DNA from 3 places in the Tissierella sp. QWL-11 genome. Region 2 is predicted to be linked to each of the others. Evidence: riboswitches for the same ligand, from Rfam matches in the RefSeq annotation. Region 2 holds a riboswitch; each other region holds the start of a gene.
What was found. A riboswitch is a leader RNA that binds a small molecule or an ion and turns the genes downstream of it on or off. The one in region 2 is predicted to bind cobalamin.
Positions count from the first base shown of each region.

Region 1: another riboswitch for cobalamin. It lies ahead of AC4PG3_RS10090 (cobyric acid synthase); the one in region 2 lies ahead of hemA (glutamyl-tRNA reductase).
Region 3: another riboswitch for cobalamin. It lies ahead of AC4PG3_RS04655 (ABC transporter substrate-binding protein); the one in region 2 lies ahead of hemA (glutamyl-tRNA reductase).

Region 1 is NZ_CM178750.1:2,044,142-2,047,433, forward strand. Features, by position in the region: gene cbiB (adenosylcobinamide-phosphate synthase CbiB) at 1-625, opposite strand, end outside; gene AC4PG3_RS10090 (cobyric acid synthase) at 622-1,464, opposite strand; cobalamin riboswitch at 1,695-1,868, opposite strand; gene AC4PG3_RS10095 (DMT family transporter) at 2,009-2,905, opposite strand; gene AC4PG3_RS10100 (cysteine-rich small domain-containing protein) at 2,930-3,214, opposite strand; gene AC4PG3_RS10105 (YkvA family protein) at 3,240-3,292, opposite strand, start outside.
Region 2 is NZ_CM178750.1:1,765,360-1,768,651, forward strand. Features, by position in the region: gene hemA (glutamyl-tRNA reductase) at 1-1,225, opposite strand, end outside; cobalamin riboswitch at 1,339-1,517, opposite strand; gene AC4PG3_RS08605 (TraR/DksA C4-type zinc finger protein) at 1,581-2,159, opposite strand; gene AC4PG3_RS08610 (serine hydrolase) at 2,227-3,292, opposite strand, start outside.
Region 3 is NZ_CM178750.1:981,585-984,876, reverse strand. Features, by position in the region: gene AC4PG3_RS04660 (FecCD family ABC transporter permease) at 1-639, opposite strand, end outside; gene AC4PG3_RS04655 (ABC transporter substrate-binding protein) at 668-1,882, opposite strand; cobalamin riboswitch at 2,016-2,189, opposite strand; gene AC4PG3_RS04650 (H-type small acid-soluble spore protein) at 2,424-2,615, shown strand; gene AC4PG3_RS04645 (heme NO-binding domain-containing protein) at 2,857-3,292, shown strand, end outside.

The DNA.
Region 1 (3,292 bases), 280 kb from region 2:
AGGCTGTAATTCTTGCAGGGATAAAGTTTAATATATCATCCACTTTAGCAGGGAAATATCCTATATCCTTGTATTTTTCATCCATATACCCAAGCATTGAATCCATTGTATTTACAAATTTATACATCATGCCTCCTGGAGCTCCAAATAATATTATAAAAAATAAAGGAGCTATAATTCCATCTGATGTGTTCTCACTTATGGTCTCTACAGTAGCATTGATTATTTCTTCTTCATTTAAATTTTTAGTATCTCTACCAACTATATAAGATAATCGATTTCTACCTTGATCTATTCCTTCATTAAGAGCTTGTACTATCTTTCTCCCTTCAAAGGCTAAAGACTTGGCTGCTATAGCTGTATAGATTAAGTAAATATTCACAATATAATATGCTACATCATAAGGTTTTAAAATCTTTAATATGTAAAAGGTCATAAAAAACCCTAAGAATATATTTATAATTACTATAAAAAATCCCACAAGCTTTAGTGAATCCTCAAAAAACTTTCTAGCTAATCTTTCCTCAAAACCAATTACTTTTCCCATAAGCTTGACAGGATGAGGAAAGCTATAGGGATCTCCTATGAAAAAATCTAATATTGATCCCAATATTACACTAATCATTTTTCAATTCCCATTAATTTATATATATATTTTATGTCCATATTCTCCCTTAATACATTAGATAGTTTATCTAATTCATTTTCCAATTCTTCATCACTTTGAGGATTATTATTACATCTTTTGTCATAATCTATAAGAGTATCTTCATCTACTAGTTCTAATTTTACATATGGAATTGTGCCTACTACAGGGATGTTTAACATCTCTTCTATCATCTTTATCCCTGAATCTAAAAGAGTTCTATCTCCTCTAAACTTATTAATTATAAGTCCCTTTATCCTTTGTCTTTCATCTTCTTCTAAAAGCATAACTGTTCCATATAAAGATGCAAATACACCGCCTCTGTCTATGTCAGCAACTAGCAATACTGGTGAATCCGCCATCTTAGCCATTCCCATATTGACTATATCATTTTGCTTTAAATTTATTTCAGCAGGACTTCCCGCTCCCTCTATAACGACAATATCATTTTCTTTTTCTATTTTATGAAAAGTTTCCTTTATCATGTCTTTTAAACTATTTTTAAATTCAAAGTATTCCCTAGCATCCATCTCATATTTTTCTTCACCTTTTATAATTACCTTTGACTTTCTGTCTGTTTGGGGTTGTAATAGTATTGGATTCATATCTGGATGAGGGTCTACCCCTGCTGCTTTTGCCTGTAGAGCTTGAGCTGTACTCATTTTTGCACCTTCAGCAGTCTGGAAATATTTAGAAGACATGTTTTGAGATTTAAAAGGTATGACATTATACCCATCTTCTCTAAACATCTTACACAATCCTGTGACCATTAAGCTCTTCCCTGCTGAAGAAGTAGTTCCTTGAACCATTATATTCATTGTTTTCCTCCTATAAATAAAAATAATATTAGTCTAAGAAAGATTTTGACCTTTAAGGAGGTAACCCATTATATGGATTTTAGAAGATAGATACTCTCTTAGACTATTATTTATTATTGATTGAATTAAAAAAGTCCTTTTCTCTAGAGAAAAGGACTGGCATATACTAATATAATTAAGCAAAGTAAATCATATTTTGCACATTAAAACCATGACTTCCCTCCGAAGTTGTTTTACTCATCTATTAGGCAGGTCTCCTGACTTATGAATCATACCAAACCGACACCTTCCCAGATTTCTCCAGTGGCATTAAGTTGATTTAGTCATCATTTACAGTAACGGGGGTTGCATGGGATTTTCACCCATTTCCCTTTTAATTTTAAAACCTAAAGATATTATTTAATTTTCAAGTTTATCTTAACATATAAAAATACTATTTGCAAACATTATTTTTTATTAATTTAGACAATATTTTTACATTTATACCTATATGATTAACATTCATAAATAATATTATATAAATAATAACTTTTGCTGTAATCCCTTATTTTAAGAATAAAATAGACACCCCTACTATGGAAATAACAGCTCCTAGGACTTCTCTAAACTTTAGTTTTTCCTTATATAAAAATATGGAAAATGGAATTATAGTAACAGGCATTATAGAGGTTATAGTAGCAGATATGCCTGCTGTAGTCTTTTGTAATGAAAATAATTGCAAAGAAACTCCTAAAAATGGACCAAAAAGTGCTCCTAAACTTATGTAAGTCATAGCTTTTTTATTTTTAATTGCTATTTTCAAATCTCCCCATTTACCTAGATATAAAAAAAGTAGTATAAATCCAATAAATCCCGATATAATTCTAATTTGAGTAGCTGCAAAAGGACTATAATCTCCTATTCCTATTTTACTAAATATCATTCCCACAGATTGCCCTACAACTCCTATAAATGCATATGTAAGTCCCTTAACGCTGTGATTTATCTTTATCTTTTTTTCATTTGTATCTTTTCCCAAGATTACAATTGAAATACCAAACATAGTTAACATCATACCTAAGATTCCCACAAGAGAAACCTTCTCTCCTAAAAACAAAAATGCCAATAATGCTGTTATAGGAGGACTTGCAGCAGTCATTAGCATCCCTACTCTAGTACCTATTTCTAAATAAGATTGAAATAAAAATAGATCTCCTATAAAAAAACCTACTAATCCTGAAATTCCAAGAAAAGTCCAATTATGTAAACTAGCATCTAGGGGTAGTAATTGCCCCCTGTAAAAATAAGTAAACACACTTAACAAAAAAAATCCTATTATCAATCTAATAAAATTAACTGCTAAAGTTCCTACCTTTCTACCAGCTATTTCAAAGCATACTCCATTTAGTGTATAGCAAATGGCTGTCCCTAAGGCAGCCATTTCTCCAATCAAAGCTAACATTTATTTTCCCCACTTTATTATTTTCTATTTTTCATCTTCAATGTCTATTCCCAATCTTTCCATTACTCTTTTTTCGTTTATCTCTGATATTTTTTTGTTTATATAGTCATATCCATTTGGTCTATGTGGAATAAGACAAGCACTACAGTCTTTTATTCCATGTTTATCTTTATAATTTCCTCCACACTCTTCCAAGAAATAAAGTGGACAATAACAAAACATACAGTTAAATTCCTCCACATTATCTACATTATGACAAGGTAAAAATTGACACGCCTTATTAGTATAAAATTTATATGAATTTTCCAAGTCTATCTCCTTTCTATCTTCCTAATTAATTTTCATCTACAAACATATCTTCATCTGCAAACATGTCTTCATCTACAA
Region 2 (3,292 bases):
GGAATAAGTCCTTTACAATTTCCATATACTGGTCTGGATCTTTTATCTGAGTGGTTTTTAAAGTTTTTATAGGTTCTCTTATGACACTTTTTAGGGCAGATGTAATCATTTTGTCTACTATCTTTTTTTCCCTAGGATCTAAATCAATTTTACGGTTTATGTATTCTAAAGTATTGTTTTTTATAGAAAAGCATCTTTCATTTAGAGACTTTAAAATCGGATCCACCTTTATGGTGTTTAACCAGTCAATATAGGCATCTACATCTTCTTCTATCATAAGAAGTCCTTGTTTTGATAATTTTTCTCTTTCCAACAGATTTTCATTTGAAACCTTTTTTAAATCATCAATATGATATAGGCTTATATTTCCCTTTTCCTTTACGCTATCATCTACATCTCTTGGTATGGCTAAGTCCATAATATATAATGGTTTTTTTATTTCTTTCATATGCTCATTTAAGATAATAGTATGAGGTGCACCAGTTGCTGTTATTAGTATATCTACTTTTTCTAAAATGTCATATCTATTTTTGTACTCTACAGGACTTAGATTTTCATATTCTTCAAATATTTCCTTCAGTTTTCCATGGGTTCTATTGGTATGATATATTTCTTCTAAATCCTCTTCTAATAAATATTTTAATGCAAGCTTAGAAATCTCTCCAGCTCCAATTACTAATGCTCTTTTCCCTTTTAATGAGCCCATCTTTTCTTTTAATAGTTTTATTCCAATATAACTAGTTGATAGTGGTATCTCTGATATCTTCATATGAGTCCTTATTTTTTTCCCTTCAGTTAAGGCACACATAAACAGTCTATTTAGAATTTTTTTACTAAATCCCAGCTCTATGGAGAAATTCATAGCCTCTTTTATTTGGCATAGAATTTGATCTTCTCCCAATACTACAGAGTCAAGTCCTGCAGCCACTGTATATATATGTGATATAACATCTTTTCCCTTTTTTGTAAATAAGTATTCTTCTACTTCTGGAAAATTGAAAAAGCCTTTATAAAAACCTTTTACTTCTTCTATTGCTATATCAATATTTTCACTTACTATATATATTTCACTCCTATTACATGTAGAGATAATTATTAATTCTTCTATAGATTTATCTAAAAGCAAATTTGCCCCTTCTATTTTTTCCGATGTTGTAAAGGATAATTTTTCCCTAACTTCTATAGGAGAAGTGTTATGGCTTACTCCTATTACTCCTAAATTCATATTCTCCCTCCAATTAATACCAACACAAAAACCCCTGACCGATTTAGTCAGGGGTTTAATATATTTAACACATAAAACGACATATATATAAGTCCCACTTCCCGCCGAAGGTCACTTTATACAAACAATTAGGCAGGTATCCTGACTTGTGGATCATCCTACTCTTAACACCTTCCTAGATATGATCTAGTGGTATAAGTTAATTTCGTACCCATTTACAGTAGCGGGGGCTGTATCGGTTTTTCACCGATTTCCCTATTATTCTAAAAGAACCTATTGTTTATAATATTTTATTCTCAATTTTCTTTATCATCTTATCATAGTATTTGGATTTTAGCAATATTAATAAATCACTCTATACTAGATTTTCATTTTCGTCGAATATTCCCATATTATCTCCTGTAGAAAATGATGGATCTTTTAGTACTAAATTATCTTGCATTGTATCTTGGTAAATATCATTTTTGTCATAACCTACATTGTCTTTTCTAGGGTTTATAGAGTAATCCAAGGTTTCATATCTTCTGGATTTAAAACCTCTATTATCTAATACTTCTTTTCTATTTTTACCTTCTTTGTCTTCATCTGAACATTTCAAACAGGTCTTCGCATATGGAATTATTTCTAATCTTTCTTCACCAATCATCTTGTCACAATTTGAACAATACCCATAGTTGTTATCTTCTATATCTTCTAGTGATCTATCTATTTCTTCTATTGTATCTATATATTGATCTTCAAATCCCTTGTCTTGTTCCATCATATATACTTCAGTAGCTATATCCGCTGGATGATTATCATAAGATGATAACTCCCTATCTTGAAACTCTAGAGTATTCTCTTTATTATTTTGTCTACCTTCTAAAGCTTCTAGTACATTCTTTCTCTCTTCTAGTAGTCTATTTTTAAAGTATTCAAGTTTTTTATTGTACATTTAAATTCTCCTTTACATATCTATATCTAATAATATGCCCACTAAAGATATAAATATATAAAGAGCTTTAATTTATCTTTATAGCTTCCATATCATAGTTAAATTGGTTTAATACTAGAGAATTTACTTTCTCATCTTCTTTTATAAAGGTAATCTTTGCATCAACTATTTTATAAAAGAACCTATTTTCATCCATGGGAAATATTGGATATTTTTCTTGTCCCGTAAGCTGGGCAAAAAGGGCCTCATCTTCCCTTGTAATATATACAATTACTCCACCACCCATATCATATTCCCCTACATAACTATCATATATGGAATAGTCTTCTATCTTTACTTCTTCTAACTTCTCAGGGATCTCATAGGGTTTATCAAATATTATATTTAAAATTGTATTTGAAAGGGTTTCTGTATCATACATAGCATTATTTGTTAGGATAATGATTGTGACATCTGAATCTCTAAGGTTTTCTATATATGCAGTAGAACCAAAGGTATTGCCTCCATGGAATATTTGTCTTCCAAAGGGTGACTGTCTTATCATCCATCCATATCCATAACTTATCCCTGGAACCATCTCTATATGCTCTTTAAATATCTTATCTAATGTCTCTTCCTTTACTAATTTTCCCTCTTTTAATGCTCTATCCCATCTATACAGATCCTCTACTGTAGAGTGAATATTTCCTGCCCCATATGCTTGAGTTAAAATAAGTCTATCATCTACTGGTAAGACTTCTAAAAATCCTCCATAAGTATTTACATCTGGGACTTCCACGTCTTTTCCATATGCCACATTTGTATCATTCATATCTAATGGATTAAATATATTTTCTTTTAAATATTCTTCATAGCTCATATTTGATACCTTTTCTACTATTATTCCTAGGATTAGATAGTTTGTATTACTATAATTATATTTTTCTCCTGGGGTAAAGAGTAATGGCTTATCCTCTACTAGTTTAAGCATATTTAAAGGGTCTTTATTATTTAAGTCTGAAATGAAAAATTCCAATGTACTAGTGTAATTTTCTAAACCTGAAGTATGGGTTAATAAATTGTGAATAGTAATTTTATCTCCATTTGGAAAATTAGGTAAATATTTTGATACTCTATCCTCCACATCTAATAGA
Region 3 (3,292 bases), 780 kb from region 2:
AAAAGTAAAAATTATAGTAGGAGGTATTATCCACATGGATAGTTTTAACATGTCCCATGTAACAGCAGAAAAACTACCCTGGGACCAATTATGTAAACTTGCAATATCATTTTCAGATGCAAATGTAATCATAAAATTTGTTCCAGCTGATGCAATATAACCTATCATAATGCCTATGACAATAAGTACAGTTATACTATCTGCTGACTTAGCAAAAAACAATACTAGTAGCATAGCTAACATACTTCCTGCAAAGGAAACTAAAAATAATCTAAAGGGTCCTAAATCTATAAATGGTAATGTTGCTGATGTTAGTATAAAAAATCCAACAAATAATTTAGCTCCTGAAGATATACCTAATACAAAGGGCCCTACTATTGGGTTTTTAAAAAAAGTTTGGAGCAAAAATCCAGCTATGGACAATGCTCCTCCAAATAATACTGCACTTAATATTCTTGGTATTCTTATTTTAAATAATATATTTGATTCCATTGTAGAAAGTTCCCTATCATTAAATATAGTATCCATTAGATCTTTTAAATTCAATTCTACTGACCCTTTTCTAATATTGATACCTACAGATATAATAAGTAGTAAAATTAATACTAGAAAAATAATTGGTGTTCTAATTTTTTTCACTATATCTACTCCTAATCTTTTATATTATTTATTTCATTAAATAAAAATACTCTGTCTCTTCTATTTCTCCATGTGGAGTATAGAATATATCATAATATTCTTCTGTCATATCTGCTACTTTTTCTCCCACTTGCCAGAAGTTTCTCTTTAGACCCCAAACCCTTCCTTCTTGAAATACCTTTGTATCAGCTAGGTAATCTGCCGCTTGTAACATATCATCTAAACTTTGTATGCTATGTCCAGAAACACTGTCATATATTAATATGTCTGTTCCATCCATAGTTTTATAAAATTCTTCTGGTGTCATCCCTGTAGAGCCTCTTTCTTCAACACCTAAGTCTGCTGGATGATATGCTCCTCCTGCCATCTCCATATTTTTCACTTTATATCCTTGTACATGTGTAACTCTAAATGCTTGCTTTGAAGATGAAAAATAGGCCATAGTTACTTTTGGTTTCTCATCTGTACTCTCTTCAATCTTTTTAGCTACTGCGTCTATTCTAGCTAATTCTTCTTCAAAATATTCTTCCGCTTCTTCCTCTTTGTCTAGTAAAGCAGCTATAAATTTAGTCCACTCTAATCTTCCCCTTGGATCATCTTCAATATATGACCCCATGCTTAAATATTTTAATCCTAATTCATCAAACTTAGGAAATAATTTCTCTTCACTTGACTTAGATAATAAGTTTACACTTGGATTTATTGATTGCAACAATTCATAGTCTAAAGCACTACTTTTACCTACATACTTTGCATCTCCATTTTTTACTCTTTCAGCCATATCTTCTATTTTCCATTTTTCTTCTTCATAAGTTACTGCAACTATTCTATCTACTTCATCAATTGGTCTCAACCATGATGGATCTATAGTAGAGTATACTGCAAAAGTGTCTACTGGTTGTTGAATTACAGGTAGTTCTTCCTTCATCTCTGGGATTTCTTTTCCCTCTGGAACTATAAGTACTTTTCTATCAGACGCATCTGTTACAATTTTGTATCCATCTTCATAATAATCTACTGCAAAATGCTCTGCATATTTTAATTCTAATTTCCCTTCATGAACTAGGCCTGTATTTTCGTCAATGACCTTTTCACTTTCTCCACCATTAGACTCTTCTTCATTAACCACTTCATTTCCAGTTTCAATATCATCCTTTGATTCTTCTTTACATGCTACTAGAGATAATGATAAAATTAAGGCCATTATCATAATCCCTCTTATCTTCCAATTTTTCCTGTTCATATTTACTCTCCTTTTTATTAAAACTATTATAAAATTTAAATAGTGGAATAAAAAAAACTCCTTTCGGAGTTTAATTGTCAATGGCTACTTTTTATATAATATATAGTAACGACGACAAAATCTTCCCACCGAAAATCATGTGAAACATTAGTTAGGTATCCTGACTTACACTTCATCCTCCTTCTGCCTTCCCAGTTTTAACCAGTGGCTTATAGAACTTGTCCATGTTTACAGTAGCGGGGGCTGTATTGGCATTTAACCAATTTCCCTAATGTCTATAGTAGACTTCTAATGCTTAAATATTAAATTTTACATTGATAATCATATATTAAATGTATTATTATGTCAATAATTGAAATTTACCTCCCTAAAAGAAATCAAAATCTAAAATTAAAATATTACATATTATTCCTATAATGTAAAATTATTTATCTAAAATTATAATTACAAAACTTTTACCTTTATAGTCATTTTTTATATTGTATATATAATATTATTTTCCTAATACTAATTTAGAAGTAAAAAAATTAGGAGGAGACTAATGAAAGAATTTAAAGCACAGAAAATATTAAATGGAGATAAAAATCAGAAAGTAACTTATAAAAATCAATTAGTATGGTTAGAACATGTAGACGAACAAAAAGGTGAAGCTCTTGTTTCAGTAATGGATACAGGTGAAAAAATGACTGTTCCTATAAACGAATTAGAGTCAAAAGGATCTGGTCTTAGATAAAATTTATATCTATTTTGATTAGTAGTACAATATTTTTTTAATTACTTTTTATTAAAATAAATAGTGTTTGCCAATTTATTTAGGTGAATACTATTTATTTTTTATTTTAGTAATTTAATTATTACTAGTTGTTTTTAATTAATCATTTTTTAAAAGTATTTTATATATTCATTAAAATTTCCTACATTCTAACCGATTATTATATTATGAGATATTTATATAATTAGAGGAGTGAATTATCATGAAAGGTACTATTGTTTCAGCATGGGTCCAAACTTGTAGAGAAGTCTACGGAGAAAATATAACTAATGAATCACTAACGCACTTTAATATAGATAAAGATAGATTTTTTACACCTTCTGAAGATATTGAAGATAGAGTTGCCCTAGGGATTGTTGAGTATATTGCAGGTAAAGTAGGTAAAAGTTCTGATGATATATGGAAAACTATTGGAAATCACAATGTAATTACTTTTTCAAAAGTTTATCCTGCATTTTTCAGATACAAAAATCTATATTCTTTTCTTCAAGCAATGTACGATATACATGTAGTTGTTACTAAAAGAATACCTGGTGCTAAGCCACCTATTTTAGGAATAAAACCTGTAGATAAATATACAGCACATATGACCTATTCTTCATCAAGGGGAATGTTTTCATATTTTTATGGGATGCTAG